3 regions of the Streptomyces sp. NPDC020898 genome follow, and region 1 is predicted to be linked to each of the others. Evidence: riboswitches for the same ligand, from Rfam matches in the RefSeq annotation. Region 1 holds a riboswitch; each other region holds the start of a gene.
What was found. A riboswitch is a leader RNA that binds a small molecule or an ion and turns the genes downstream of it on or off. The one in region 1 is predicted to bind thiamine pyrophosphate.
Positions count from the first base shown of each region.

Region 2: it holds a riboswitch for thiamine pyrophosphate, as region 1 does, so the genes downstream of both, thiC (phosphomethylpyrimidine synthase ThiC) here and ACH4TV_RS28775 (thiamine ABC transporter substrate binding subunit) in region 1, are expected to answer to the same signal.
Region 3: it holds a riboswitch for thiamine pyrophosphate, as region 1 does, so the genes downstream of both, thiO (glycine oxidase ThiO) here and ACH4TV_RS28775 (thiamine ABC transporter substrate binding subunit) in region 1, are expected to answer to the same signal.

Region 1 covers NZ_JBIRRV010000010.1:39,050-49,286, reverse strand. The annotation lists partial or broken gene ACH4TV_RS28790 (transposase) at 1-212, shown strand, start outside; gene ACH4TV_RS28785 (hypothetical protein) at 378-674, shown strand; gene rlmN (23S rRNA (adenine(2503)-C(2))-methyltransferase RlmN) at 1,030-2,136, shown strand; TPP riboswitch at 2,162-2,282, shown strand; gene ACH4TV_RS28775 (thiamine ABC transporter substrate binding subunit) at 2,366-3,451, shown strand; gene ACH4TV_RS28770 (ABC transporter permease) at 3,427-5,136, shown strand; gene ACH4TV_RS28765 (ABC transporter ATP-binding protein) at 5,139-6,155, shown strand; gene ACH4TV_RS28760 (maleylpyruvate isomerase N-terminal domain-containing protein) at 6,545-7,342, shown strand; gene ACH4TV_RS28755 (LAETG motif-containing sortase-dependent surface protein) at 7,436-8,131, opposite strand; gene ACH4TV_RS28750 (LOG family protein) at 8,284-9,405, opposite strand; gene ACH4TV_RS28745 (VOC family protein) at 9,442-9,861, opposite strand; gene ACH4TV_RS28740 (hypothetical protein) at 9,957-10,237, opposite strand, start outside.
Region 2 covers NZ_JBIRRV010000004.1:248,584-258,820, reverse strand. The annotation lists gene ACH4TV_RS15565 (YibE/F family protein) at 1-1,407, opposite strand, end outside; TPP riboswitch at 1,716-1,902, shown strand; gene thiC (phosphomethylpyrimidine synthase ThiC) at 1,895-3,697, shown strand; gene ACH4TV_RS15555 (hypothetical protein) at 3,907-5,010, shown strand; gene ACH4TV_RS15550 (hypothetical protein) at 5,070-5,945, opposite strand; gene ACH4TV_RS15545 (metallophosphoesterase) at 6,151-7,251, opposite strand; gene ACH4TV_RS15540 (LacI family DNA-binding transcriptional regulator) at 7,627-8,739, opposite strand; gene hisC (histidinol-phosphate transaminase) at 9,212-10,237, shown strand, end outside.
Region 3 covers NZ_JBIRRV010000001.1:292,544-302,780, forward strand. The annotation lists gene ACH4TV_RS01310 (DUF4126 domain-containing protein) at 1-99, shown strand, start outside; gene ACH4TV_RS01315 (phytoene desaturase family protein) at 182-1,690, shown strand; gene ACH4TV_RS01320 (hypothetical protein) at 1,747-2,823, opposite strand; gene metF (methylenetetrahydrofolate reductase [NAD(P)H]) at 2,880-3,803, opposite strand; gene thiE (thiamine phosphate synthase) at 3,893-4,582, opposite strand; gene ACH4TV_RS01335 (Rv2175c family DNA-binding protein) at 4,685-5,056, opposite strand; gene ACH4TV_RS01340 (NAD(P)/FAD-dependent oxidoreductase) at 5,143-6,381, opposite strand; gene ACH4TV_RS01345 (hypothetical protein) at 6,435-6,779, opposite strand; TPP riboswitch at 6,831-6,941, shown strand; gene thiO (glycine oxidase ThiO) at 6,939-8,120, shown strand; gene thiS (sulfur carrier protein ThiS) at 8,129-8,329, shown strand; gene ACH4TV_RS01360 (thiazole synthase) at 8,333-9,127, shown strand; gene pknB (Stk1 family PASTA domain-containing Ser/Thr kinase) at 9,337-10,237, shown strand, end outside.

The DNA.
Region 1 (10,237 bases):
GCGAGCACTCCGACCAGCGCACCACCTGGCGCAACGGGCACCGGGAGAGGCTGCTGACCAGCCAGGCCGGCGACCTCGATCTGAAGATCCCCAAGGTGCGGACCGGGTCGTTCTCCCCCTCTCTGCTGGATCGGCGCCGGCGGATCGACCGGGCTCTGTTCGCCGTGGTCATGGAGGCATACGTGCATGAGGTCTCGACCCGCTCGGTCGAGGTGCAGGGAGGACGTACAGCCAGACCCCAAGGCAGGAGACGTCCAGATCACGCTGCTGATAGCCGGACCTCGCTCGGCATGGCGGCGGCATTTTGCTGACTTAGCATGAAAAAGTAGCGCTTGGTTAGTTCGATTACTGCTCGAGCAGGAAAGCAGGGTCACATCATGTACATGATGCGCGAGGTCTACCAAGCTGAACGCGGGAAGGCGCCGGAGATCGTGGCGGCGTTCAAGACCCTCACCAAGATGTTTGAGGAGGCCGGGTACGCGAACCGGCGAATCTACGTCGACTACGCCGGTCCCATGGATACGGTCGTCTGCCAATGGGAATTCGACAGCCTCGACCAGTACTTCTCCATGGAGCGAGCTTCCTTCGTGGATCCCAACGCCCAGTCACTGATCGATACGCTCAACAGCAACGCGGTATCCGGCTACAAGGAGATCTACGAGGTCATCCAGTAGCGGATCGCGTGGGCGGCAGAGGCCACCGTCACCCGCGCGTTCCCGAGCCACGACCGGCTACACCACTCAGCGGGACGCCACCGTTCACCGCCGTGCGCGCACCCCGCCTGACTGAGGGCCGGCCCATGGGCGGTCCGTCTGTCCAGCGGCCCGTCTCGTAGAGTCGGACAAGCTGTACCCGACCGGTAGAACTTGCACGGGCTCTACCAGCACAGACGCACCCTCCGACTATGGCGTGCGGGCCGCCTGTGGGCCGTCCGAGGGGGCCCATGACGACCAGAGACGACCAACGACGACCACCCACCCCGGCTCGCGCACCAGGTCACACGATTCGATCTGCGACACTGGTACAGCCATGCCTAAGCCCGGAGAACTCACATTCGTCGCCCCGCGCGGAGCTCAGAAGCCGCCGCGGCATCTCGCCGATCTCACGCCCGCTGAGCGTAAAGAGGCGGTTGCCGCGATCGGTGAGAAGCCGTTTCGTGCCAAGCAGCTCTCGCAGCACTACTTCGCGCGGTTCGCGCACGATCCGGCCGAGTGGACGGACATTCCGGCCGCCTCGCGCGGCAAGCTCCAGGAGGCGCTGCTTCCGGAGCTGATGACGGTCGTCCGTCATCTGTCGACCGACCAGGAGACCACGCGTAAGACGCTGTGGCGGATGGTCGACGGGACGCTCGTCGAGTCGGTGCTCATGCGGTACCCGGACCGGGTGACCATGTGCATCAGCTCGCAGGCCGGCTGCGGGATGAACTGCCCGTTCTGCGCGACCGGGCAGGCGGGGCTGGACCGGAATCTGTCCACCGCCGAGATCGTGCATCAGATTGTCGATGGCATGCGGGCGCTGAGGGACGGCGAGATTCCTGGCGGTCCTGCGCGTCTCTCCAACATCGTGTTCATGGGCATGGGCGAGCCCCTCGCCAACTACAAGCGGGTCGTCGGTGCCATCCGCGCGCTGACTGACCCCGAGCCGGACGGGCTCGGGCTGTCGCAGCGTGGGATCACCGTCTCGACCGTCGGACTGGTACCGGCCATCCACCGGTTCTCCGACGAGGGCTTCAAGTGCCGCCTCGCCATCTCCCTGCACGCCCCCGACGACGAGCTGCGCGACACCCTCGTGCCCGTCAACACGCGGTGGAAGGTGCGGGAGGTTCTCGACGCAGGGTGGGAGTACGCGGCCCGGTCGGGGCGCCGGCTGTCCATCGAGTACGCGCTGATCCGGGACATCAACGACCAGGCCTGGCGTGGGGACCGGCTCGGGCGGCTGCTCAAGGGCAAGCCTGTGCACGTCAACCTGATTCCGCTGAACCCGACTCCGGGGTCGAAGTGGACCGCCTCGCGGCCCGAGGACGAGAAGGCGTTCGTCGAGGCGATCGCCGCCCACGGGGTGCCCGTCACCGTTCGGGACACCCGGGGGCAGGAGATCGACGGGGCGTGCGGGCAGCTCGCGGCCACCGAGCGGTAGTCTTACGCCGTACATACATATCTTCATATTCCGACAGGGGAGCGCCACAGCGCTGAGAGTGCGGCAGCCAGATCACATTGGTGGGCCGCAGACCCTCTGAACCTCGCCCAGGTCATTCTGGGTAGGAAGTTCGGTCATCACTCTTGCTGTTGCGCCCTGCCCGGGACCCGTCCGTCGGGTCGCGGGCAGGGCCGCGTCTCTTCCTGGTCATCCCAGGAGGAAAATTCCAGTGAGCATCACCAGGCAGGTCACGGCCGTGGCCGTCGGGCTCGGCCTTGTCACGCTGACCGCGTGCGGGTCCGAGGACGGCGGGGGCAGCGGCTCGGCTGCCGAGTCCAAGACAGTCACCCTCATCAGCCATGACTCGTGGGCCGTCTCGAAGGGCGTCCTCGCCGCCTTCGAGAAGCAGTCCGGGTACACCGTCAAGGTCCTCAAGGACGGCGACGCCGGGCAGGCCGTCAACAAGGCGATCCTGACCAAGGACAACCCGCAGGGCGACGTCTTCTTCGGCGTCGACAACACCCTGCTCTCCCGCGCGCTCGACAACGGGCTTTTCCAGCCGTACGAGGTGAAGGACGCCGGCGCGATCCTGCCCGCGTACCGGGCTGACCAGGACAAGCACCGGGTCACGCCGATCGACACCGGTGACATCTGCGTCAACTACGACAAGGCCTGGTTCAGCGAGCACAAGCTGACCCCGCCCGAGTCCCTCGACGATCTGATCAAGCCCGCGTACAAAAATCTGCTGGTCACCGAGAACGCCTCCACCTCCTCTCCCGGGCTCGGGTTCCTGCTCGGGAGCGCCGCCAAGTACGGCGACGACGGCTGGGTCGACTACTGGACGAAGCTCAAGGCCAACGGCGTGAAGGTCGTCGACGGGTGGGAGCAGGCCTACAACGAGGAGTTCTCCGGGTCGGCCGGCGGTAAGAAGGCCAAGGGCGACCGGCCGCTCGTCGTCTCGTACGCCTCCTCGCCGCCCGCCGAGGTGATCTTCGCCGACCCGAAGCCGGCCACCGCCCCGACGGGGGTCGCCACCGGCACCTGCTTCCGGCAGGTCGAGTACGCCGGGCTACTGAGCAACGCCAAGAACGGCACGGGCGGCAAGGCGCTGCTCGACTTCCTTGTCGGCAAGACCTTCCAGGAGGACATGCCGCTGAACATGTTCGTGTACCCCGTGCGGGAGGGTGCCCAGGTGCCCGCCGAGTTCACCGAGTTCGGGCCGCAGGCCAAGGACCCCGAGACCATGGACCCCGCGAAGATCGCCGAACACCGTGACCAGTGGGTCAAGGCGTGGACATCGCTCGTACTGAAGTAGCCGCAGGAGCGGAAGCAGGCGAAGCGGCCGATGTGGCCGCGCGCGGGAAGGGCGCTGCTCTGCGGGGCGCCCTGCTCGTGCTGCCCGTCGTCTTCTTCGCGCTCTTCTTCGCCTACCCCGTCGCCGCGATCGTCGCGCGCGGTCTCCACGTCGACGGGGTCTGGCGGTTCGGGCAGGTGGGGGAGGTGCTCGGGGACTCCGGCATCCGGCACGTCCTCTGGTTCACCACCTGGCAGGCGCTCGCGTCGACCGTGCTCACGCTGCTGATCGCGCTCCCCGGCGCGTATGTCTTCGCGCGCTTCGATTTCAGGGGCAAGCAGATTCTGCGGGCCGTGGTGACCGTGCCGTTCGTGCTGCCGACGGTCGTCGTCGGTACGGCGTTCCTGGCGCTGGTCGGGCGCGGCGGGCTGCTCGACGAGCTGTGGGGCATACGGCTGGACACGACCGTGTGGGCGATCCTGCTCGCGCATGTCTTCTTCAACTACGCCGTCGTCGTACGGACCGTTGGAGGGCTGTGGGCGCAGCTCGATCCGCGGCAGGAGGAGGCCGCGCGGATGCTCGGCGCCTCGCGGTTCGCGGCCTGGCGGCGGGTCACCCTGCCCGCCCTCGGGCCCGCTGTCGCCGCCGCCGCGCTCATGGTCTTCCTCTTCACGTTCACGTCCTTCGGGGTGGTGCAGATCCTCGGCGGGCCGACCTTCGCCACCCTCGAAGTGGAGATCTACCGCCAGACCTCGGAGATCTTCGACCTCGGGACGGCCGCCGTCCTGACGATCGTCCAGTTCGTGGCCGTGGGCGCGATCCTCGCCGTGCACGCCGGGACGGTACGGCGGCGGGAGAGCGCCCTGCGGCTCGTGGCGCCGGAGACGACAGCGCGCCGGCCGCGCGGCCGGGGGCAATGGGCGCTCTTGGGTGGGGTGCTGGCGAGTATCGCCCTGCTGCTCGTGCTGCCGCTCGGCGTGCTCGTGCAGCGGTCGTTCGGTACGCCCGGGGGTGCCGGCCTTGGTTACTACAGGGCGCTCACCAGCGACGACTCCGGGATCTTCCTGGTGGCGCCGATCGCCGCGATCGGGAACTCGCTCCAGTACGCCGTCGCCGCCACCGGCATCGCCGTCGTCGTCGGGTCGCTGGCCGCCGTGGCACTCACCCGGCGCGATGCCGGGCGGATCGTACGGGGGTTCGACGCGCTGTTGATGCTGCCGCTCGGGGTGTCGGCGGTGACCGTCGGGTTCGGGTTCCTCATCGCGCTCGACGAGCCGCCGCTGGATCTGCGGAGCAGCTGGATCCTCGTACCGCTGGCGCAGGCGCTGGTCGGGGTGCCGTTCGTCGTGCGGACCATGCTGCCGGTGCTGCGGGCCGTGGACGGGCGGCTCAGGGAGGCGGCGGCCGTGCTCGGGGCCTCGCCCTGGCGGGTGTGGCGTGAGGTCGATCTGCCGATCGTGCGGCGGGCGCTGCTGGTCGCGGCCGGGTTCGCGTTCGCCGTGTCGCTCGGTGAGTTCGGGGCGACCGTGTTCATCGCCCGGCCCGACAATCCGACCCTGCCGGTCGCGGTGGCCCGGCTGCTCGGGCGCCCGGGTGACCTCAACTACGGCCAGGCGATGGCCCTTTCGACGATCTTGATGGTGGTGTGTGCGGTGGCCCTGCTGGTGCTGGAGCGGCTGCGGACCGACCGGACGGGGGAGTTCTGACCATGCTCAGTCTCGAAGGCGCGACCGTACGGTTCGGGCCGCGGGCCGTGCTCGACGATGTCGGTCTCGATGTCGACGAGCACGAGATCGTGTGCGTGCTGGGGCCGAGCGGCAGCGGCAAGTCGACGCTGCTGCGGGCGGTTGCGGGACTCCAACCCCTGGACGCGGGGCGGGTGTTGCTCGACGGCCGGGATCTCTCCGGTGTGCCGGCGCACAAGCGCGAGGTCGGTCTGATGTTCCAGGACCACCAGCTGTTCCCCCAGCGGGACGTTGGTGGCAACGTCGCCTTCGGGCTGCGTATGCACCGCGTGTCCAGGGCTCAACAGGACGTGCGTGTGCGGGAGTTGCTGGAGTTGGTTGGGTTGCCGGGGGCCGCTGGGCGGGCCGTCGCCGCGCTGTCCGGCGGGGAGCAGCAGCGCGTCGCCCTGGCCCGCGCTCTCGCGCCCCGCCCCCGGCTGCTGATGCTCGATGAGCCGCTCGGCCAGCTGGACCGCTCGCTGCGCGAGCGGCTCGTCGTCGAACTCCGGGAACTCTTCGGGCGGTTGGGCACCACCGTGCTCGCCGTGACCCACGACCAGGGCGAGGCCTTCGCCCTCGCCGACCGGGTGATCGTGATGCGCGACGGGCGGATCGCCCAGTCCGGTACGCCGCTCGAGGTCTGGCAGCGGCCTGTTGATGAGTTCGTGGCGCGGTTTCTCGGCTTCGACAATGTCGTCGGGGCGACGGTGAGCGGGCAGGTCGCGGACACGCCCTGGGGCAAGGTGCCGGTTCCTGAGGGCGCCGTGCAGGGGGTGCGCACGCTGCTCGTACGGCCCGCCGGTGTGCGTCTGGTGCCTGCCGACGAGGGCCTGCGCTGCTCCGTGGCCGCGCGTACCTTCCGGGGTACGCATGTCGCCGTGCAGCTTCAGCCGGAGGATGCGCCTCGGCTGGAGGCGGCGTGTGCGCTGCGGGAGGCGCCGGAGTCGGGGGATGAGGTCGGGGTCGCCTTCGATGCGGCGGAAGTTGTCGTGCTGGGGTGAGGGGTCGGCTGTTTTCGCCCCCGCCGCCCCTACCCGTCCCATCCATGGGGGCTGCGCCCCCAGACCCCCCTTTCGCGCTGGACGCGCTCGTCCTCAAACGCCGGACGGGCTGAGAGGCGGGGGCCTGGGCTGGAGAAGCGGCGGGGGCTGGTGGGTGGGAGAGAAGCTGGGGCCGGACGGGCCTTGTCCTCGAACGCCGGACGGGCTGAGAGGCGGGGGCCTGGGCTGGAGAAGCGGCGGGGGCTGGTGGGTGGGAGAGAAGCTGGGGCCGGACGGGTCTCGTCCTCGAACGCCGGACGGGCTGAAGATGCCGCCGGTGGTTGAGAGGTTCCGCTGTCGCGCTGAAAATCCCGGGCCTGGGGTGATGGTGCGGCCTTAGGGTTCGGGGCATGATGACGCTCGAACATGACCGCTATTGCGATGAAATCGCCCACCAGGTGGGGCAGTTGAGGACTGTCGTGACCTCCGGTGCCGATCTGTCCGCGACCGTGCCTACCTGTCCCGAGTGGTCGCTGGAGCAGCTGGTGCGGCACACGGGTGGTGCGCTGCGGTGGGTGGACATGCTGGTGCGCACGCGGGCCGAGGGGGACGTCGACGAGGAAGCGGTGCCCCTGGGCGGCGGTCCCGATGTCCAGGGTGATGCCGCCGCGTTGGACGCCTGGCTGGCCGAGACCGGTGAGCTGGTCGTCGGTGCGCTGCGTGAGGCCGGGCCGGACACCGCGGTGTGGGCGTGGGCCGGGATCCACACGTCGGGGTTCTGGGCGCGCCGGATGGCCCACGAGATCACCGTCCACCGCGCGGACGCGACCCTCGCCGCCGGGCTGCCGTACGAGGTCGCGGCCGACATCGCCGCCGACGCGATCGACGAGTGGCTGCAGATCGTCGAGTTCGTGCAGCGGACCGAGCCGCACGACGCTGCGGTGGAACTGCGCGGGCCCGGTCGCAGTATTCATCTGCATGCCACGGACACCGCCCCCGAGCTGAACGCCGAGTGGCTCGTCGAGCTGACGGAGGACGTCCTCGTATGGCGTCGTGGCCACGAGAAGGCGACGGTCGCCCTGCGCGGCCCGCTCACCGACGTCATGCTCGCCTTCTACCGCCGACTGCCCCTGGACAGCTCCCGGTTGGAAGTCCTCGGGGACCGGGAGCTGCTGGAGTTCTGGCTGGAGAGGGCCACCTTCGGGTGACAGGTGACAGGTGACAGGTGACAGCGGAGTGGCCCGCCCCTTGATACCGGGGCGGGCCACAACGTACTGCGGGACAGCGGGTGGAGCGGAACGTCAGCGGTTGCCGGCCGTTCCACGACGGCGCATGCCGAAGAAGACAGCGCCGCCACCGACGGCGACCAGGGCAGCCGCGATACCGGCGATCACACCGGTGTTCGAGCTGGCGCCGGTCTCGGCGAGGTTGGAGCTGCCGCCCGCGGGGGTGGGAACGCTGTCCGCCGGGGCAGCCGGGGTGCTCTCCGGCGCCGACGGGGTCGGGGTGGCGGACTCCTCGGGCTCCGATGCCGACGGGGTCGGCGTGGCGGGCTCCGAGGGGGTCGGGGTCTCCGACACCGGCGGGGTGGGCGTTGGGGTCGGGGTCGGCTCCGTCTTGCAGGCCTCGCCCGGGGTGGTCAGATCCGGCTTGATGTCCTCGTCGACCTGGTTGCCGGCCTTGATGTGAACGCGGTACGTCGCGTTCGGCGCCCAGTCCTCCGAGAAGTCGACGGTGACGCCCTCGCGGGTGCCCACGACGTCCTGGGTGCCGATGAGCTTTTCGCCCAGGAACACGGTGACCGTGGCGGGGGTGCCCGACGGGTCCTTGTCGGTGACGCTGATGACACCCTTTTCGCCGTCGCACTTGGCGGCGGCGGAGAACTCACTGATGTTGCAGGCGAACGCGTTGCCGGCGACGCCCAGGGCGAGCGCGGCCGAAGCGGACGCAACACCGAGAATGCGCACAGAACGTGCGGTACGGCGAGATATGGACACGATTGCCCTTCGCGGGATGCACAACTGAGGGGGGTGGAGGGAGTGATGAGACCTCATCACCTCGTCACTCCCAGGAGAATCACAGGTTTATAAGCGCGGCGTAAGGGCTGTCAATCTGTATGCAGGTTCCAGGCATTGGTTTTGCCTACCCGTTAACCGGCGAGGCGTTTCAAGGCCTCCGGAGCGTCTTCGATCCGGTCGACGAGGGCGATACGGTCCTCCATCGCCCGCTCGCGCGCGAGAGCTTGGAGCAGTGGCCAGGCGGGCAGCCGTTCGGTCCAGTGCGCCCGGTTCACCAGCACCATCGGTGTGGGCTCGCCGCGCGACTCGTAGTAGTTCGGAGTCGCGTTGTCGAAGATCTCCTGTACGGTCCCGGCGGCGCCCGGCAGGAAGACGATCCCCGCGTTCGAGCGGGCCAACAGGCCGTCCTCGCGGGTGGCGTTGGCGAAGTACTTGGCGATGTGCGAGGCGAAGGCGTTCGGCGGCTCGTGCCCGTAGAACCAGGTCGGGATGCCGACCGAACTGCCGCCCTTGGGCCAGCGCGAGCGGACCTCGAAGGCGGCGCGCGCCCAGTCGGTGATCGAGGGCGCGAACGACGGTGCCCCGGCGAGGAGTTCGCACGCCTTGTCGAGCATGGCGTCCTCGAAGGGGGCCGCGTACGCCCCGAGGTTCGCCGCCTCCATCGCGCCCGGCCCGCCGCCCGTGGCCACCGTGAACCCCGCGCGCGTCAGCTCGCGCCCCAGGCGCGCGGCACCGGCGTACGCCTCGGTCCCGCGGGCCATCGCGTGCCCGCCCATCACCCCCACCACCCGCGTCCCGTACAGGAGTTCGTCGAGGGCGTCGGAGATGGCGTCGTCGTGGACCGAGCGCAGCATCGAGGCGAAGATGTCGCCGTCGGCCTTGGTGAGCTGGAACCAGGCGTACGCGAGGGCGTCGGGCGTCCGCTCGTACCCCTTGTCGAGCCCGGCGAACAGCTCGTGCGGCGAGTAGAGATGGCCGCGGTACGGGTCGAAGGGCAGGTCCGGGACGGGCGGGAAGACCAGGGCGCCGTCCGTACGGATCTTCGCCGCCGCGTCCTCACGCATCGGGCAGCCGAGGAAGACGGCGCCCGCGGTGTCGCTGGCCAGCAGTTCTTTCGTACGGTCCGTCAGATCGACGGCCTGGACGCGGAATCCGGCGAGGGTGCCGCGCGCCGAGACGGTCGCGTCGAACTCCTGGAGCGTCTCGATCTCACGGTCGTCGTGGTGGGCCGCATGGGCGGGGCTCGTCTGCACCCGCCCATGTAAGCACGGCCCGTGACACGGCCCGGTTCAGCCCTGGATCGCTGCCGGGTCCATCCAGGCCACCTCCCAGTGGTGACCGTCGAGGTCGTCGAAGGAGCGGCCGTACATGAAGCCGTGGTCCTGGGTCTCGCCCGCCGGTGAGCCGCCGATGGCGAGCGCCCTGTCGACCAGCTCGTCGACCTTCTCGCGGCTCTCGGCGCTCAGCGCGATCATCACCTCGCTGGTCTGCGTCGCGTCCGCGATCTCCTTCTTGGTGAAGGTCGCGTAGAACGGCTTCTTGAGCAGCATCGCGACGACGCTGTCGCTGATCACGACGGACGCCGCGTTCTCGTCGGTGAACTGCGGGTTGATCGTGTAGCCGAGTTCCGTGAAGAACTTCTTCGAGGCGTCGAGGTCGTTCACGGGCAGGTTCACGAAGATCATCTGCTGGTACGTCGGCGAGGTCATCGGAGTATCTCCCATCGGATGCGTGCTGTTCGAGGGGTAGACGCCGGGGCGGCGCGGAACTCATCGGCGGGTGCGGACTTTTTTCGTACGGGTTTTCAGGCGGCCAGCGGCAGGGCGGCCAGCTCCGCGATCACGAGGGTCAGCGGGGCGAACAGGGCGAGGAGGGCGCCCGCGCGCAGGGCGGCGGCGGTGCGCAGCGTCGTGGCCGGGGCGCCCAGGCGGAGCAGGGCCGCCGTGGTGTCCGCGCGGGCGTGTCTGGCCTCCGCGGCGGCCGTGAGGAGCGCGGCGACGGTGGCGCCCGCCACGACCAGGGCACCCAGAGTGGTCAGGGGGCCGAGGGACGGGTCGTCGGCAGCGTCGTCGTAGAGCACGATCA
Region 2 (10,237 bases), on a different contig from region 1:
GCCCGCGTAGGCGAGGACGAGAGTGTTGACGACGGATGCGATGTGGTCGCGACCGATACGGATGCCGGCGCGGTACAGGCCGCGCCAGCCCATCGTGGGATTGGCCTCGTGCAGCTCCCAGACCGCCGATGTCTGCGTCACCGTCACATCGTCGAGGACACCGAGCGAACCGATGATGACGCCCGCGAGCAGCAGACCGCTCATGTCGATGGACGGGTACAAGCCATGGATCAGACCGGTGTTGTCGTCCGTGTTGCCGGTCAGCGCGGCCCAGCCGATGAACAGTGAGCCGAGGACGCCGATCAGCACCAGCGAGATCAGGGTGCCGAGCACCGCCACCGACGTACGGGCCGACAGGCCATGGCACATGTAGAGCGCGATCAGCATGATGGCGCTCGCTCCGATCACTGCCACGACCAGCGGATTCGAGCCCTGGAGAATCGCCGGCAGGATGAAGAGGGTCAGCACCATGAAACTGGCGGCCAGCGCGACCAGCGCCATCACACCGCGCAGGCGTCCGACGGCCACGACGGCGAGCGCGAAGATGCCGGCGAGCAGGGCCAAGGGGAGCCTGCGGTTCACGTCGGTGACCGAGTACTGCAGGTCCCTCGGAGCGGAGGGCTCGTAGGCGACCACGACCTTCTGATCCTGGTGCAACTGCCGTGACTGGTCGGGCTGGACGATCTCCGTGAAGGTACGGCCCTTGTCGTCACCGGTGTCGACGCGGATCGTCGCCCTCTTGCAGTCGCCGGTCGCCTGCTGCTGCGCCGAGGAGCCCTCGGCGGTGGACGTGTCGCCGGTCGGGGTGCCCCCCGAGGCGTTGACGGACTTGCAGTCCACCGCGACGACCTTGGTGACCGTGGCCTCCTGGGTCTGCCGGTCGAAGCCGACGCCGGTGCGCTCGTGGCCCGGGGCGCCCCCGGGCCACAGCACCACGAGCCCGACCACGACCGCTGCGGCGAACGGGATCAGAATCGCCCCGATGATCTTCCGCAGATGGCGAGAGGCCGGGGCGGCCGGGCCATGGCTGTGACTGTGGCCGTGCGACTGACCGTGGCCGTCGTCGGATCCGTGGGCGTCATCGGGTCCGGGGCCGTGCCCGCCCCCCTGCCCGCCACCCGCTCCGGGTCCGCGTCCACCGCTGGAACCGCCGCCGGGTCCGCCGCTGTACCTGTCGCCCGGGCCGTTCCCGTGTCCATGGCCGGCGCCTTGCCCCGGGACGGATCCGTGGTCGTGCCCACCGCCACCGCCCGTGCCGGGACCAGGACCTGGTCCGTCACCGGATACGGGAAAGGGGTCGAACTGACCGGTTCCGGGCCCCTCGGCTCCGAACCCCGGGCCCTGGTCGCCCGGGCCCGTGCGGCCGCCCTGACCCGCACCCGCTCCGGGCCCGTAGCCGCGATCGATCCTCCGCCCGGGCCCGTACCCGGGACTGCCACTCGGTCCGGTCGCCCCGCCGGCCCCGCCTGTTCCTGCGCCGGGCCGGGACACGCCACCGAGGCCGCCGGGGCCATCGCCGGACCGGAGCCCGCGTTCCTGGCCGGTGCCGCCGCCGTTTCCGCTGTCCTGCCCGGAGCCGTGTCCGGCACCGCTTCGGCGCGGTGGCTCGGAGGGCGGGTACGGGGGTCCTTGCGTCGTGGTCACCGCCCGATCATCGCAAGAACGACAGGGGCCCTCTGTTCACCTCGCCCAAATTGGCGCTAGCGTGGAGGCACCTTTGCACACGCGGGAGCTCGGAGCACCGGGCTGAGAGGGCGCTGACCTCCGTCTTTGCCATGTTTCACGTGGAACACGTGAAACGAGTGATGTTTCACATGAAACATCGGCAGACGGATTCCGCTGCGTCGACCGCTGAACCTGTTACCGGGTAATGCCGGCGTAGGGAGTAGGTCTCATGACCATCAAGGACACACGCACGCCTGCCTCCAGCCAGGACGAACAGCCCCCTCAGGGCGAACAGTCCCAGGAGGCCGGGAAGTCCATCGGCTGGCACAAGGGGTACGTCGACGGCTCGCGCCCCGACCTGCGGGTGCCGGTCCGTCAGGTGCATCTCACGAACGGGAAGTCGGTCACCCTGTACGACACCTCGGGCCCGTACACCGATCCGCTGGTCGACACCGACGTCCGCAGGGGGCTGGCGCCGCTGCGCGAGAACTGGATCATCGCCCGCGGCGACACCGAGGAGTACGCGGGCCGGCCTCTCCGCCCGGAGGACGACGGGATCAAGCACACCTCGCCGCGCGGCGGGCTCAGGAACCTCGACGCGGTGTTCCCGGGACGGCCCCGGCAGCCGCGCCGGAGCCGGGACGGACAGGCGGTGACGCAACTCGCGTACGCCCGCCGCGGGGAGATCACGCCCGAGATGGAGTTCGTGGCCGTCCGGGAGAACGTCGACCCCGAGGTGGTCCGTGAGGAGATCGCCGCCGGGCGTGCGGTGCTGCCCGCCAACGTCAACCACCCGGAGATCGAGCCGATGATCATCGGCAAACGGTTCCTGGTGAAGGTCAACGCCAACATCGGCAACTCCGCGGTCACTTCCTCCATCGAGGAAGAGGTCGAGAAGATGACCTGGGCGACGCGCTGGGGCGCCGACACGGTCATGGACCTGTCCACCGGCCGCAACATCCACACCACCCGCGAATGGGTACTGCGCAACTCCCCCGTTCCCATCGGCACGGTGCCGCTCTACCAGGCGTTGGAGAAGGTGGACGGCAGGGCCGAGGAACTGACCTGGGACATCTACAAGGACACGGTCGTCGAGCAGGCCGAGCAGGGCGTGGACTACATGACGGTCCACGCGGGCGTCCGCCTGGCGTACGTACCGCTCACCGCGAACCGCAAGACCGGCATCGTCTCGCGCGGCGGCTCGATCATGGCGGCGTGGTGCCTGGCGCACCACAAGGAGTCGTTCCTGTACGAGAACTTCGAAGAACTGTGCGAAATCCTCGCCACGTACGACGTCACGTACTCGCTCGGCGACGGCCTGCGGCCCGGCTCGATCGCGGACGCCAACGACGAGGCACAGTTCGCCGAGTTGAGGACGCTCGGGGAACTCAACACGATCGCGAAGCGTTTCCATGTACAGACGATGATCGAAGGCCCGGGACATGTCCCGATGCACAAGATCAAGGAGAACATCGACCTACAGCAGGAGATCTGCGATGAAGCTCCGTTCTATACGCTCGGCCCGCTGACGACGGACGTCGCGCCTGCGTACGACCACATCACTTCCGGTATCGGTGCCGCGATGATCGCCTGGTGGGGCACGGCCATGCTCTGCTACGTCACGCCCAAGGAGCACCTGGGCCTGCCCAACCGTGACGACGTCAAGACCGGCGTCATCACCTACAAGATCGCCGCCCACGCAGCCGACCTCGCCAAGGGGCACCCAGGTGCGCAGGAATGGGATGACGCGCTCTCTGACGCCCGCTTCGAGTTCCGGTGGGAGGACCAGTTCAACCTGGCCCTCGACCCGGACACGGCCCGCCAGTTCCACGACGAGACCCTGCCTGCCGAGCCCGCCAAGACGGCCCACTTCTGCTCGATGTGCGGGCCGAAGTTCTGCTCGATGAAGATCTCGCAGGACATCCGACGCGAGCACGGCAGCACGCCGGTGGAGATCGAGCAGGGCATGGCGCAGAAGTCGAAGGAGTTCGCGGCGGCCGGCAACCGGGTGTATCTGCCGATCGCGGACTGAGGCGCCCTCCGGCGCCGGTCGATGACGGTGGCCGGTCCGTGGCGGTTCGCGTCTCCGAGGGGGAGCGGGTTCCGGGTCGTTCGCAGGGCGTCTCGGAGACGCGGGCGGTCACGGGTGGGCAGGGAGGATCGCGGAGGGTTCCGGTGCGAGCGGTAACGGAAGGGACAAGAACCCCCGTTCCTTGATCGTTCCTCTCTAACCTCCGTGCCATGGGCGGAATCGACGTGGGCAATGGCGTGGTGGGAGCCGTACTCGGCATCGTGTTCGCGACGCTGTTCCAACAGCCGTTGCAGGATGCCTGGTTCCGGCTGCGGAAACGGTGGGGCAGCGCGGTGCGGGGGCTGCGCAGGCGGGAGGAGAGCAGCCCGGCCTGGCGGTCGTTCTCCCTCGGGCCCCTGCACACCTCCGCCCTGATCGTCGAAGGGGACGGTGACGTGCCGATCGCCCCCGAGGACGTGCATGTGCATGTGCTCGACCAGGAGGTCACGCTCCCCGAGGACATGGCCGGCTGGCGGGACGAGATCGAGGTGGAGAGCGAGCGGCTGCGGGTGGAGGGCCGGACGCCCGTGTGGAACGGCCCGCGCTACGCGGTCGAGTCGCTCGGCATCTCCCGTACGGCCCTGGCCGAGCATCCGGAGGTCCACATACGTCTGAAGTCCACCGACTACTACACGTTCCTCGCCGCGCAGCAGCTCGACCGCCGTCTCCCGGACGGTACGACACCCCGTAGCCGCTATCTCGACCCGGACGATCCGCTCGCCGCACCGGCGTTCCTCCAGTGCAGCTTCGCGGTCAACGTCGCCGTGGTGACCGCTGACGAGCTGCTGGTCGTCACCCGTCGCAGCGAGCGGGTCAGGATGGCGCCGGGGGTGTGGAACTCGTCCGTCAACGAAGGGATGTCACGGCACATAGATTCCGCCGGCCGCAATGCGCCGGACCTCCACGCGGTGGCTCGCCGTGGGATGCGTGAGGAACTGTCGCTGGAGTCCCACGAGTACTCGCTCGTCCTGCTCGCCTTCGTGCTGGACGTGGAACGGCGCCACTGGAGCGCCCACTTCTACGCCCGCCTCAAGGAGCTCACCAGCGAGGGGCTCCGGGACCGGATGAGCCGGGGCGTCGCCGACCGCTGGGAACACCAGACGATCGACTACGTGCCGTTCCGCCCGGCAGAAGTCGCCAGGTTCCTGTTGCACGCGGACCGGATCCACCGGTGGGCGCCGCTCGCACCGGCTCTGTTCCACCTGGCCCTGGTCCACGTCCACGGCCGTACGCCGGTCGAACGCGCAGAGGCCCAGGTGGTCAGGCGGCTCTAGCCGCCCGTTCCACCTGAGTCCCATGTGCCGCCCCGCGTCCGTAACGGCGGGGCGGGGTGTCATTCCGGCGGGTGGTCGGGGCCTCCGAAGTCCGGGCTGCTGAAGTCCGGGCTGGTGTAGCTGGGGCGGTGGCCGGTTGAGGCGTTGTCGTCGGGGCTGCTGAAACCGGGCCGGTTGTAGCCGAGGTGAGGCATACGGCCGGTGGTGGGTTCCGGGGTCGGTTTGCGGCTGGCGGCCGACGAATCGGAGTGGGCGAGGGCCTCGCGGAGGAACGGCAGGATGCCGCGCTCCAGCAGGGCCTCGCGCCAGACTTCCCTGGCTTGGGCCACTTCCCCGGTCAGTTCGCCGTACGCCCCGGCCTCCTCCGCGTCCGGGCTGTTGCGCAGGGCGGTGAGCAGCAGGCCGACTGCGGCGACGAATATCGCTGCCGCGGTCACCGCACCGAACACCCATCCGGTGGTGAGCATGGTCTGGGCGAACGCCGGCTCGGGGTCGAGCATCTTGAGGATGTAGCCCACGAGCAGGAAGATCGCCGCTGCCGTGCCGGCGAGAACCGGAGCCAGGACCGCCACGACGGCGACGGCGCCCGCCCCGGTGGTCTCGACGGCGGTCTCACCCATGGTGGTCGCGAACCCCACCGCGCTCGTGCCCGGCTCGGTGGAACCGGATTCGCGGACGGACGACGGGGCGGACGGCGCCGGGTGGCGCATTTCGTCGCGGACCTTCACATAGTGCTGGTATTCGGCCGCCGCGGCGACCGTGATGAGCGCGGTGGCGTTGAGCGCCATGGTCCGCAGTTGTTCGGGGTTCAGCCGCTGACCGACGGCGGCCAGTTCCGGGCGGTGTGGGGCGGAGCGCAGCGCCTCATCGAGGATCCGCTCGTATTCCTGGCGGTCCTCGCTCAGCAGGTGCTGCGGAACGCTGTTCATGTGCATCCCCCGATGCTCCGTAGGGCTTGGGGCTCGGCATGCTGACGAGCCGTCGGGCAGAAACGGAGGGGAGCCTGCTACGGATAAGCCGATGGTAGAGCGGCGAAGGTGTGCGGTGACAGGGGGTTTGAAGAAAATGCCGTGTGACTGTCCCCCGTCGGGTGCTGTCCCTCGTCGCAGGACGCCTGCCCGGGGAGGGCTCGGATATCCCTCAGAGATCCAGCGGAAGTTCCTGGACCAGCAGTTTTCCGGCCATGGTCACGCCGCCGTCCATCGCGATGGCGAGTCCGTCGGCGTAGACATGCGGATGTTCGATGTTCGGACCGGAGTTGTCCTCGCCGTCGTCCTCGGCGCCGACATCGCCCACCAGATACGGGATGGGGCTGTGGCCGTGGACGATGCGGGTGCCGCCGTACATGTCGAGGAGGGAGCGAACGGCCTCGGCACCGCCCTCGTCGCGGAAGGAGAAGCGCTTGGTGAACTTGCGGAACAGATCCCACACCTCGTCCGCGTCGTTGCGCGTGATCGTCTCGCGGACGGTGTCGTTGACCGCCTCGATCGAGTCGCCGTAGTCGAGGTAGGCGGTGGTGTCCGAGTGCACGAGGAGGTGGCCGTCGACCTCCTCGATCGCGTCGAGGCGGGCCATCCACTGGAGATGGTGGTCCTGGAGCCGGTCCATGTCGGTCTTCTGGCCGCCGTTCAGCAGCCAGGCCGCCTGGAAGGTGGCCGTGCCCGCGCCCGAGTTGACGGGCGTGTCACCGAACCGCTTGGCGCCAAGGAGCAGCAGCTCGTGGTTGCCCATGAGGGCCTTGCAGTAGCCGCCGGCCGCGGCTGCCTCGGCGGACAGCCGCATGACCAGGTCGATGACGCCGATGCCGTCCGGGCCGCGATCGGTGAAGTCGCCGAGGAACCAGAGCCGGGCGGTGCCCGCGGACCAGTTGCTCTCGCTGTCGATCAGGCCCTGTTCCTGGAGTGCGCCCACCAGTTCGGCGAGGTAGCCGTGGACGTCCCCGACGACGAACAGAGGTCCCGGGCCGTCGGCGGCCGGGGCGGCGGGGTCGACGGTCACCTGAAGCGTGTCACCGCGGTTGATGACGGGCAGGTCCCGCTGCGTGGGCGTGTACCCGTCGGGGTACTCCTCCACGTCCGCCAGGGCCTCCGCGCCCGACGCGCCCGCCGAGGTCTCCCGAGCCTCCGGGACCTCGGTGCCGTGCGCGTACGGACCGGTCTCATGGACGTACGCGGGCACCCGGAAGTCGCGCAACGTCGCCGTGCGCGTCACCTCGGGTCCCTGACCGGCCCCCTGAGTCATCGACCCCTCCACCATCGCGCCGCATCTGCACCGCATCGGACTGCCTGGTCGCAGCGGCCCGCGGTGTCGTGGGCCCATCATAGGAATGCGGATCGCGCCATGTGATGACCCAGGGGTGGTGAATCGGCGAAGGGGCCCAGTTCACCGCGGCTTTCGCCCCGATTCGGAGGGGCTTTCCCGTACGGGACCCGCCCCGGACTCCCCTGATTCGTACGATCAACGCATCCACGCCAACACCCACACCCACCCGCGAACCGTTCCGACGCCGGTGCCCCGCATTCCTGAACCCTGAACGGGGTCGGGCTCCCGTTCCCCCTGCGGGGCCGACCCCTCGTACGGCCCCGCCCTCCGGGAACCCGCCCCGCGCAGGCCCGGTCACCCTTCCTCGGGCGATCGGGGAGGACTGACCGTCGTACGCGGCGGACGGCGCTGCGAGGACGTCCGCACGATCAGTTCCGTCGGTATCACCTGCTCGACCGGCAGGTCCGAATCGAGGTTCTCGATGGCGTCGATCAGGAGCTGGACCACCGCCGTGCCGATGCGGCGCGGTTTCAGCGAGAGCGTGGTGATCGGCGGCTCCGTGGTGGCGTACACGGTGGACTCGCTGCAGCAGACCAGCAGGAGGTCGTCGGGTACGCGCAGGCCGTAGCGGCGGGCCGCGGCCAGCAGGTCGGTGCCGTTCGGGTCGAAGAGGCCGTAGACGGCGTCCGGACGGTCCGGACGGGCCAGCAGCCGATCGGCGGCCAAGGCGCCCGCGCACGGGTCGTGGGCCGGGTAGGCCTCGTACACCGGGTCCTGGCCGACCCGCTCGCACCAGCGCAGATAGGCCGTGGTGGAGAGGTTGGTGTACGTGTCGGTCGAGGTGCCCGTAAGGAGGCCGATCCGGCGGGCGCCGGCGGCGGCCAGGTGGTCGAGGATGCCCAGGACGGCCGCCTCGTGGTCGTTGTCGACCCACGCGGTGACCGGCAGCGAGCCCGCCGGGCGGCCGTCGGAGACGACCGGCAGACCCTGCCGGACCAGTTCGGTGACCACCGGGTCCTGGTCGGACGGGTCAATGACGACCGTGCCGTCCAGGGCGACGTTGGACCACACGTCGTGGCGCGAGGTCGCGGGGAGGATGACCAGGGCGTAGCCCCGGGCGAGCGCGGCCGAGGTGGCGGCTCTCGCCATCTCCGCGAAGTACGCGAACTCGGTGAAGGTGAAAGGTTCATCCCCGTACGTCGTCACGGTCAGGCCGATCAGTCCTGACTTGCCGGTACGGAGGGTTCGGGCCGCGGCCGACGGGCGGTAGCCCAGCCGGTCGGCGACCTCACGGACATGGCGTCGGGTGGCGTCCGGGAGCCTGCCCTTCCCGTTGAGGGCGTCGGAGACGGTCGTGATCGAGACCCCGGCGGCGGCAGCCACGTCTCTGATGCCTGCCCGGCCCGGCCGACCGTTTCGTCGGGTTGTCTCCGCGCGGCTCACCTGTTGCTTCCCTGCTGCTGTCATGGCGAGCCGATAGTAGGGCTCATGCGGTGGGGTAGTGCGGACGCATATGCAGCCGTTGACAGGCACGTTTCTGCATGGTCAACAATCATCAACTGCCTCAGAAAGAAAGCCAGTTGAACGATATTACTGCCCTACGTGACTTGTCGGCGCGCATAGGCCTGCCAAGTGACCGATGTTTCGAAGAGGTCTCAACTCACCACTACGAGGGATGCGCGCCACGGCGTGAGCCACCGGCGCATGCTGATAAGCGTGACGCGCCCCCCAGTTGATGCAATTTTGTACGGTGTTGCGCGGGGTGCCTGTGAGGTTGCTGGGGTCGGCAGGGCCGGTGGGGCCGACCTCGCCGAGCGCGGCAGACGTGTCCGACCCGTACGCGGCGGCGGCGAATCCTCATAAGGTGAGAAGCATTGGAACCGGGTAACCGGCGGCGGGTGGCCGTGCTGAGCCGGTGGTGGTCACGAGGAGGACTGTGGTGAGCGAGACGAGCCCCAAGCTGCGCGCGGAGCTGGCGGGTATCCCCACCTACAAGCCGGGCAGGCCGGCCGCGGCCGACGGTCCGGTGGCCTACAAGCTGTCCTCGAACGAGAACCCCTACCCGCCGCTGCCCGGTGTGCTGGAGACCGTGACGGCGGCGGCCGGTGCCTTCAACCGCTACCCGGACATGGCCTGCACGGGGCTCATGAACGAGCTGGCCGAACGTTTCGCCGTGCCGGTCACGCACCTCGCCACCGGCACCGGTTCGGTCGGGGTCGCGCAGCAGCTGGTCCAGTCCACCAGTGGGCCCGGCGACGAAGTGATCTACGCCTGGCGGTCCTTCGAGGCCTATCCGATCATCACGCAGATCAGCGGTGCCACGTCGGTCAAGGTCCCGTTGACGCCGGGGGATGTGCACGACCTTGACGCGATGGCGGACGCGATCACCGACCGGACCCGGCTGATCTTCGTCTGCAACCCCAACAACCCGACGGGGACGGCCGTACGGCGGGCCGAGCTGGAGCGCTTCCTGGACCGGGTGCCCGGTGATGTGCTGGTGGTGATCGACGAGGCGTACAAGGAGTTCGTCCGCGATCTCGAGGTGCCGGACGGGGTCATGCTCTACCGCGACCGGCCGAACGTCTGTGTGCTGCGGACCTTCTCCAAGGCGTACGGGCTCGCCGGGCTCCGGGTCGGCTTCGCGATCGCGCACGAGCCGGTGGCCGCGGCGCTGCGCAAGACGGCGGTGCCGTTCGGGGTGAGCCAGCTCGCCCAGGACGCGGCGGTGGCCTCGCTGCGGGCCGAGGACGCGCTGCTCGGCCGGGTCGGTTCACTGGTGTCCGAGCGCACCCGCGTGGTCGACGGCCTGCGCGGCCAGGGCTGGACGGTGCCCGATACCCAGGCGAACTTCGTGTGGCTGCGGCTGGGGGAGCGCACGGTGGACTTCGCGGCGGTGTGCGAGCGCGCCGGGGTGGTCGTACGGCCGTTCCCGGGCGAGGGGGTTCGGGTGACGGTCGGGGAGACC
Region 3 (10,237 bases), on a different contig from region 1:
TACTTCCTGGTCTCCCGGATCAGACGGTTCCTGCGGCGCCGGGCCCAGCGTCGCGAGGAGAAACGGCTCGCGGCCCGGGCCGGGTGGCCGCCGGGCTGAGCCGGTCCACCCAAAGTGGCGCAAACTCCCTGGCCACAGGCCCGTGGCCAGCATGTCAGTGAGGGCCGATAAAGTCCCTGGCATGGCACGGATTGCGGTGATCGGCGCCGGCATGGGCGCGATGGCGGCCGCTGCCCGGCTGGCCGTCGCGGGCCACCGGGTGGCGGTGTACGAGCGTGGGGAGACGTACGGCGGAGCGGTGCGCCGCTTCGAGCGCGACGGCTTCTCGTTCGACACGGGCCCCGGGCTGCTCCCGCTGCCCGCGGTCTATCGCGACCTGTTCGTCAAGACCGGCAAGCAGCCCCTGGAGGAGTGCGTCGAGCTGGTCCAGGTCGACCCGTCCTCGCGGCACGTCTTCCCGGACGGCACGGCGGTCTCCCTGCCGAACGCGTCCCGCGCGGGCGTCGTCCAGGCCCTGGAGGCGGCTCTGGGGGCCGGAGCGGGTGACCGCTGGGGTGACTTCCTCGTCAGGGCCCGCGAGGCCTGGGACCGCACCCGCAGGCCGCTCCTGGAGGAACCCCTGTGGACCGACTGGCAGGTGCTGGCCGAGCGCGAGCCCTACCCGGCGGTCCCCCACAAGCGCCTGCTGCGCACCCGCCGGGCCGGCACCCTCGCCGAGGTCGCCGCCTGGGAGCTGCGCGACCCGCGGCTGGCCGCCCTCCTGGAGAGCCACGTCCTGGCGTACGGCCTCGACCCCCGGGACGTTCCGGCGAGCGCGGCCGTGCTGCCGTACATGGAGCACGCCTTCGGCACCTGGTATGTCCGGGGCGGCATCCGGGAGTTGGCGCGAGCGGTGTACGAGCGGTGCGTGGCCCGGAAGGTCGAGTTCGTCTTCGGCGCCGAGGTCACGCGCATCGTCGAGAAGGACGGCCGGGCGGCGGGGGTGGAGCTGGCCGCGGGGACCGTCGCGGAGGCGGACCATGTCGTTGCGGGCGTGGCTCCCGGACGGCTGAAGGGGCTGACGGAGCACGCTCTCGACGCGGACGGTGACGTATGGCCCGACGTCTCGACGCCGTCGCCGGGCCGGTTCACGGTACTGCTGGCCCTGCGCGGCGCCCGTGAGGCGGGTGCCGCGCACCGCACGGTCGTGCACGCGCCGGACCGCGAGGCCGAGTTGGACTGGGTGAGCGGCGAGGGAAGCGGCCCGGTGCGGCCCACGGTGACCGTGCTGCGGCCGGACGATCCCGCGCTGCGGCCCGACGAGGAGCACGAGTCGGTGGTCCTGACGGCGGTGGCTCCGCCCAAGGGCAACTGGGCGGCGGACGGCTCGGCGGGGCGGCTCGCGGAACTGATGGTGGCCGCCGCCGGGGCAGCGGTCCCCGGGCTGCGCGAGCGGGTCCTGTGGCGGGAGACACGGACGCCCGGCCATGTCGAGGACGCGACGGGCGCCTTCTGCGGTGGCGTACCGGCGCCCTCGCTCGCGGGCCAGGACGGCTACTGGCTGCATCCCGCCAACAGCACCCGGCTGCCGGGGCTGTACCGCGTGGGCGGCTGGTCGCATCCCGGGGGCGGGCTCCCGCACGCGGGCATGTCGGGCGCGCTGGTCGCCGGGCTGATCGTGGAGGGGCCGGGCTTCCGGGGCTCGCAGTGAACCCCTGACTCCCGGCCCCGGACAGGGTGTACGGGGGTGAAGCGGTGGACGCGGTACTAGAAGCGGTACTGCTGGTCGTCGTACCCGTTCCCGTGCGCCTGCCCGTTGCCGTTGTCCTGACCGCCGTTGCCGTTGTCCTGGTAGGGATACGGCTGCTCCGGCGGGAGTTCGCCGCCGAACAGCGGGTCGTCGGTGTTGCGCTGCTGTGGGACCCAGACACCGTTCGCCGGGGTCTCGGCATAGCCGCCGTTGCCGCCGTACTGGTCCTGGCTGTAGCCCTGCTGCCCGTACTGCTGCTGGTCGTAGCCGGCGTCGTACGAGGTGTTGCCGTAGCCCTGCCCGATGTACGGGTCGGAGTAGGCGGCGTACTGCTGCTGGCCGGAGGCGTCGTAGCCGTACTGCTGCTGGTCGTAGCCGGTGTAGCCGTCGTACCCGTAGTTCTGGTCGGTGCTCTGGGCAGCCGCCGCGTACGACTGGTCCTGGCCCGCGGCCGCGTAGGACGGGTCCTGGCCGGCCGCCGCCGCGTACGCGGCATCGCTGTATATGCCGTACGAGCCGGTGTCGTCGGGGAGGGGCTGCGGTTCGTAGACCGCCGTGCTCTCGGCCGACGGGGACTGGACGGAGCGGGCGGGGGTGAAGACGTCGTCGCGGTCGTAGTCGCGGTCGAAGTCGTCGCCTTGCCGGTACGTTCCGGCGGCGTTGCCGTAGACGTCGTTCCCGATGCCGTCGGCGGGGCTGTTGCCGAAGCCCGCGTCGGGGCCGCCGCCCGGTCCGAACGCGCCCTCGGCCGCCTCCAGATCGGAGACCTCCAGGCTCGGGTCCTTGTGCTCCGCCTCGCCGCGGCGCTTGTTCTTGCCCAGGCCCGCGAGGAAGCCCGAGCCGCCCGCGACCGCCCAGCCCGCCGAGAAGCCGCTGCGGAACGACAGCGTGACGTAGGTCTGGCCGACCGCGAAGGCGGCGGCGCCCAGGGCGATGACCACCACATTCGGGATGAGCACGCCGAGGACCACGCCGAGGAAGCCGACGAAGGCGAGCAGCCGCCAGCGCAGCCGCGCCTTGTACTGCAACAGCACCTCGCCGAGCAGCCACAGCGCGACGACGCCGAACGCGATGTAGAGGACCGTCCAGCCCATGTACGCCCCTCTCCCAGTGGCCGCTACGCAGTGTGTCGTACGCCCGTGCGGCCGGTCTAGGCCCGCTGTGGGTGGTGCAGACCCAGGTTCTCGTAGATTTCCAGCGATGCCGTGGAGTTGTTCAGCGTAATGAAGTGCAGTCCGGGGATTCCCTCGGCCAGCAGTCGCGCGCAGAACTCCGTGGCGAACTCGATGCCAATGGAGCGTACAGCCGCCGCGTCGTCTTTGGCTGTGAGGATCCGCTCTTTCAGAGCGGAGGGGATGGCCGCGTTGCTGAGCTGCGGCAACCGTTCCAGCATCCGCACGCTGGTCACGGGCATCACCTCGGGGATGACCGGGGTCGGACAGCCCGCCGCCACGACCGCGTCACGCAGCCGCAGATACGACTCCGGGTGGAAGAACATCTGCGTGATCGCGTAGTCGGCGCCGGCGCGGCACTTGTCGACGAAGTGCGCGACGTCCGTGTCCTCGTCGGGCGAGCGCGGGTGCGTCTCGGGGAAGGCCGCGACGCCTACGCAGAAGTCGCCCGACTCCTTGATGAGACGGACGAGTTCGGCGGCGTACGTCAGGCCGCTCGGGTGCGGTACCCAGTCGCCCATCGGATCGCCGGGCGGGTCGCCGCGCACGGCCAGGATGTTGCGGATGCCCGCGTCGGCGTACTGGCCGATGATGTTGCGCAGTTCGGCGATGGAGTGGTTGACCGCGGTGAGGTGGGCGACCGGGGTGAGCGTGGTGTCGGAGACGATCTGCTGGGTCTCCTTGACCGTGCCCGCGCGCGTCGAACCGCCGGCGCCGTACGTCACGGAGACGAAGTCCGGCGCGACCGCCTCGACCCTTCTGAGCGCGTTCCACAGGTTCCGCTCACCCTTGGGGGTCTTCGGGGCCGAGAACTCGAAGGAGTACGTGGTCTTGCCGGACGCGAGCATGTCACGCACAGTGCGTGCACGGTCAGTCCTGGTGGACGCGGTTCCGAGGGCCATACCCGCAGGTTAGTCAGGGGGCGGCGGTCCCCCAACCGGATGGTGGAAATTTGCCCGGATTGTCGACTTGTTGTCCATCCCTCGGACACCTACATGGACCGTAGCCGCCTGGCGAACTCCGTCGCCGCCGCGCCCGGGTCGTCCGCCTCCGTGATCGCCCGTACGACGACGACCCGGCGGGCGCCCGCCGTCAGCACCTCGTCCAGGTTGTCCAGGTCGATGCCGCCGATGGCGAACCAGGGGCGCTCGGTGGCGAGCCCTGCCGTGTACCGGACCAGGTCGAGACCCGGCGCGTGGCGGCCGGGCTTGGTGGGGGTCGGCCAGCAGGGGCCCGTGCAGAAGTAGTCGGCCCCCTCCTGGACGGCCGCCGCCGCGGCCTCAGGCCCGGCATGCGTGGAACGGCCGACGAGCACGTCCGGGCCCAGGATCGCGCGGGCCGCCGGGACGGGGAGGTCGCCCTGACCGAGGTGCAGTACGTCGGCACCGGCCGCGTGGGCGACGTCCGCGCGGTCGTTGACCGCGAGGAGCCTGCCGTGCCGGGCACAGGCGTCGGCGAAGACCTGGAGGTGGTCCAGTTCCTCGGCGGCCTCCATGCCTTTGTCCCGCAGTTGCACGATGTCGACCCCGCCGGCCAGGACGGCGTCCAGGAACTCGGCAAGGTCGCCCTGGCGCCTGCGGGCGTCCGTGCAGAGATAGACCCGGGCGTCGGCGAGCCGGGCACGGGCGCTGCCCGCCTCGGCGGTCGCCCCGGGCAGCACGATGTCGGTCGTCTCGGGCATACGTGTGTCCCCCTGGGCGCGCCCCGGGGTGTTCTCCCCGGGCGCGCCCCTGTGTGGCGGCGCGCGGACCGCGTGGTCCGCACACCGAGCGGCTGTTCAGATTCAGACGGCGAGCGCCTGGGCGCGGCGCTTCACCTCCGTGCCGCGATTCTCACTGAGGGCCTGCGCGGGCGTGCCGGGCAGGCTCGGGTCGGGAGTGAAGAGCCACTCGAGCATCTCCTCGTCGGAGAAACCGTCGTCCCTCAGGAGCGTCAGGGTGCCGGTGAGGCCCTTGACGACCTTCTGCTCGGCCGCGTCGATGAAAGCGGCGGGGACGTGCAGTGCGCGGTTCTCACCACGGCGTACGGCGATCACCTGGCCCTCCCTGACCAGCTGCCGAACGCGGGTCACCTCGATATCGAGCATTTCCGCGATGTCGGGGAGGGTCAGCCAGGCAGGTACGAGAGCGTCGATCTTTGCGTCAATCTGGGTCACGGCACAAGCCTGCCATCCCGCACTGACAGTCGGAAGCCGGGCCCCTGCCACCTGCGCCGTCGCCGTGCCGCCCGACCCCGGTCGCGCTAGGCCGTGGCCGCCTTCAGGGGCCGGGACGGATCCGCCAGGATCGCGGGGTCCATCAGGGTGCCCGCCTCGATCAGACGGCGGCCCTGGGCCAGGTCCCGGGGCCTGCCCACGGCCAGCAGGGCGACCAGACGGCCCTCCCGCAGCCAGCAGACCGTCCAGGCGGGGCCGGACGGATCGCCGCGCCACAGGGTGGCGTCGGCGGACCCGTGGTCGCCGACGTACTGGACGAAGCGGCCGAACTGCTCCGACCAGAAGTACGGGACCGGGTCGTAGGCCGCCGGGGCCTCTCCGATGATGTTCGCGGCGACCGTACGGGGCCCCTGGAGCGCGTTGTCCCAGTGGTGGACCAGAAGGCGCCGGCCGTACCTTCCCGAAGGGAAGGAGGCACAGTCGCCGACCGCGTACACGTCCGCCGCGGAGGTGCGCAGGTGGTCGTCGGCGACGATCTCCCGGTGGGTACCCAGGGCGATCCCCGAGTTCGTCAGCCAGGACGTGGCGGGGCGGGCCCCGATGCCGACGACGACGGCGCCCGCGGGCAGCCGCGAGCCGTCGTCGAGCACCACCGCGCCGGGCTCGACGCGCATCACGCGCGCGCGGGTGCGCAGCGAGGCGCCGCTGTCGGCGTACCAGGCGGCCATCGGCGCGGCCACCTCGGCGGGCAGGGCGCCCACGAGCGGCCGGTCGGCGGCCTCGACCACGGTGACCGCGCAGCCGGCCTCGCGCGCGGCCGTGGCGAACTCCGCGCCGATCCAGCCGGCCCCGACGACCACGATGTCGTGCTGGCGCGCGAGTACGGGCCGCAGCCGTTCGGCGTCGTCGAGGGTGCGCAGCAGATGCACACCGGGTACGCCTTCGGTGCCCGGCAGCCGGATCGGTTCGGCGCCGGTCGCGAGGACCAGGGCGTCGTACGGGACGGGCCCGTCCGCGGTGTCCAGCTCGTGCTCGCCGGGGCGGACACCCAACACCTCACGCCCGAGCAGCAGTTCGATGTCGAGGGCCTCGAAGTCGATGTCGAAGGCGGAGCCCTCCGCCGTGCCGAGCAGGACGGCCTTGGACAGCGGCGGCCGGTCGTACGGCTGATGGGGTTCGGCTCCGATCAGCGTCACGCTGCCGGAGAAGCCCTGCTCCCGCAGGGCCACCGCGGTCTGTACCCCGGCCATGCCCGCACCCACGACGACTGCCCGCCGCGGCTGCGACACGTCTCGGTCCCGCGTCTCCCGCGTCTGCTCGCTCACCCGATCACCATAGACAACTGACAAATTGTCAGTCAGTGGGCGCGGTCGGTGACCTACTGCACACCCACTTGTTCCACCACGCTCGTCCCGCTGCCCGGCTGCGACTCCCACTCCCAGGTCTCCGCCAACCGCACCCGCCCGTCCGGCAGTTCGAGCACCTGCGACACGCAGTGGCCCGAGGACGTCGTCCCGTCGTGCTTCAGCTGCACGTACCGGAAATCGAGACGGTCACCTTCCCGCGTACCGACGAGATGCCCGCGTACGACGTCCCCGCCCGTGTACTCGGCCCAGATCTCGCCGTCCTTCTCGTGGTACGTGAACCGGGTGCGGGTGCCCACCTGGCCTGGGGCCTGGTCCGCGACCGGGGCGAGGACGAGACCGTCGAGCGAACGGGGCACGGGCGAAGGCTCCCTTACATGGGCGTTGCTCTGCGAGCTAGGCTGACCAGCGTAAGCACTCGCGGGAGTCCGGCGCACCGGGCTGAGAGGGAGGCTGGCGGCCTCCGACCGTACGAACCTGATCCGGGTCATGCCGGCGAAGGGAGGGGCTGGACGCCCATGTCGTGTACGCACACCTCAGACGTCCTGGTCGTCGGGGGCGGAGTCATCGGGCTCGTGACGGCCTGGCGGGCCGCACAGCGCGGGTTCACCACGACCGTCGTGGATCCCGCGCCGGGCGGCGGGGCCGCACAGGTGGCGGCCGGAATGCTGGCCGCCGTCACAGAGCTGCACCACGGTGAGCAGACCCTGCTGGGGCTGAACCTGGAGTCGGCCCGCCGCTATCCGGACTTCGTCGCCGAACTCACCGAGCTGACCGGTCACGACCTCGGCTACCGCCGCTGCGGCACGCTCGCCGTCGCGCTCGACGCCGACGACCGCGCCCTGCTGCGCGAACTGCACGCCCTGCAGCACCGGTCGGGCCTGACATCGGAGTGGCTCTCGGGGCGCGAATGCCGGCGCCTGGAGCCGATGCTCGCGCCGGGCGTGCGCGGGGGGCTGCGGGTGGACGGCGACCACCAGATCGATCCGCGGCGGCTGGCCGGGGCGCTGCTCACCGCCTGCGAACGGGCCGGGGTGGTGCTGCGCCCGGCCTGGGCGGAGCGGCTCAACGTACGGCGGGGGCGGGCCGTGTCGGTCACGGTCTCGGACGGTGACGAACTGGCGGCCGGTTCGATCGTGCTGGCCGGCGGCAGCCTCAGCGGGCGGCTCGCAGGGGTCCCTGAGGCCGTACTGCCGCCCGTACGGCCCGTGAAGGGGCAGGTGCTGCGGCTCACCGTGCCGAAGCGGTACGCGCCGTTCCTGAGCCGGACGGTGCGGGCCGTGGTGCGCGGCAGCCAGGTCTATCTGGTGCCGCGCGAGAACGGTGAGCTGGTCGTCGGGGCGACCAGCGAGGAGCTGGGCTGGGACACGACGGTCACGGCGGGGGGCGTGTACGAGTTGCTGCGCGACGCCCACGAACTCGTCCCGGGGATCACCGAGTTGCCGTTGACGGAGACGCGGGCCGGACTGCGCCCCGGGTCCCCCGACAACGCTCCGCTGCTCGGCCCCACGGAACTGCCGGGGCTGCTGCTGGCGACCGGGCACTACCGCAACGGTGTGCTGCTGACGCCGGTCACCGGCGACGTCCTGGCGCATGCCCTGGTCACCGGTGAACTGCCGGACGAGGCCCGGGCCTTCACCCCCCGGCGGTTCGGCGCGAACGACCGCACCGACGCCGTACTCACGGAGCAGCTCGCATGAACGGTCACGTGAACATCCTGGTCAACGGCCGGCCGCGGGAGATCGTCCCGGGTACGGCTCTCGGTCTGCTCGTGCGGTCCCTCACCGCGGCGCCCTCCGGTGTGGCCGCCGCACTCAACGAAACCGTCGTCCCGCGCGCGCAGTGGTCGTCGACCCGCCTCTCCGAGGGAGACCGCGTCGAGGTCCTCACCGCCGTCCAAGGAGGCTGAACCATGGCCGACGATCCCTTTGTCCTCGGCGGTACGTCCTTCACGTCCCGGTTGATCATGGGTACGGGGGGTGCGCCCAGCCTCGACGTACTGGAGCGGGCGCTGGTGGCCTCCGGCACGGAGTTGACGACCGTCGCGATGCGGCGCGTCGATCCTTCGGTGCACGGGTCCGTGCTGTCGGTGCTGGAGCGGCTCGGCATCCGGGTGCTGCCCAACACCGCCGGGTGTTTCACCGCCGGGGAGGCCGTGCTGACGGCCCGGCTGGCCCGGGAGGCGCTCGGTACGGACGTGGTGAAGCTGGAGGTCATCGCCGACGAGCGGACGCTGCTGCCCGATCCGATCGAGTTGCTGGACGCGGCGGAGGTGCTGGTGGAGGACGGGTTCACGGTGTTGCCGTACACCAATGACGACCCTGTGCTGGCTCGCAAGCTGGAGGACGTGGGGTGCGCCGCGATCATGCCGCTCGGGTCTCCGATCGGGTCGGGGCTGGGGATCCGCAACCCGCACAACTTCCAGCTGATCGTGGAGCACGCGCGTGTGCCGGTGATTCTGGACGCGGGGGCGGGGACGGCGTCGGATGTGACGTTGGCCATGGAGTTGGGGTGTGCGGGGGTGATGCTGGCGTCGGCTGTCACCCGGGCACAGGAGCCTGTGTTGATGGCGGAGGGGATGCGGCGCGGGGTGGAGGCGGGGCGGTTGGCCTACCGGGCGGGTCGGATTCCCCGGCGTCACTTCGCTGAGGCGTCGTCCCCTGTTGCCGGGCTCGCTCGGCTGGATCCCGAACGTCCTGCTTTCTAGGCACCCTGCGTCTCCCTGCCCTCTGTCTCCCACCCACGCACCACCCGTTACCAGTCCGTTTACAGGTGAAGCTCTCCTGTGGGGCTTCCCCGCCATCGGCGGCTGCCGGCTTCCCGCTCGTGCGACGTGCGTCACAGGTCGGCTTCAGTACCGCTGCTTTCCTGGCCGAAACCGCGGCCTTGTCAGCGGCGGCTCGTACACTCACCTGCGTGGATACGACCCTTCAGGACCCTCTCGTCGGGCAGGTGCTCGACGGCCGCTATCGCGTGGACGCGCGGATCGCGGTCGGCGGGATGGCCACGGTCTACCGGGCCGTGGACACCCGCCTCGACCGTGTGCTCGCCCTCAAGGTGATGCATCCGTCGCTCGCGGCCGACGTGGCCTTCGTCGAGCGGTTCATCCGGGAAGCCAAGTCCGTGGCCCGGCTCGCGCACCCCAACGTCGTGCAGGTCTTCGACCAGGGCGCCGACGGGTCGTACGTCTATCTCGCCATGGAGTACATCGCCGGGTGCACCCTGCGTGACGTGCTGCGCGAGCGCGGCGCGCTGCAGCCGAGGGCCGCGCTGGACATCCTGGAGCCGGTGCTCGCCGCGCTCGGTGCCGCGCACCGGGCCGGGTTCGTGCACCGCGACATGAAGCCCGAGAACGTGTTGATAGGGGACGACGGGCGGGTCAAGGTCGCCGACTTCGGACTCGTGCGGGCCGTGAACACGGTCACCAGCACCACCGGGGCCGTCCTCGGCACCGTCTCCTACCTCGCGCCCGAGCAGATCGAGAGCGGCACCGCCGACCCCCGGGTCGACGTGTACGCGTGCGGAATCGTCCTCTACGAGATGCTGACCGGCGACCAGCCGCACTACGGCGACTCCCCCGCGCTGGTGCTCTACAAGCACCTGCACGAGGATGTGCCGCCGCCCTCGGCCCTCGTACCGGGGCTCGCCTTCGAGCTGGACGCGCTGGTCGCCTCGGCCACCGCGCGCAACGCCGACATCCGCCCGTACGACGCCGTGGCGCTGCTCTCGCAGGTGCTGGAGACGCGCGGCTCGCTCGACGCCGAGCAGTTGGACGCCGTACCGCCGCAGGCCGTCACCTCGGGGCACGACAACGCCG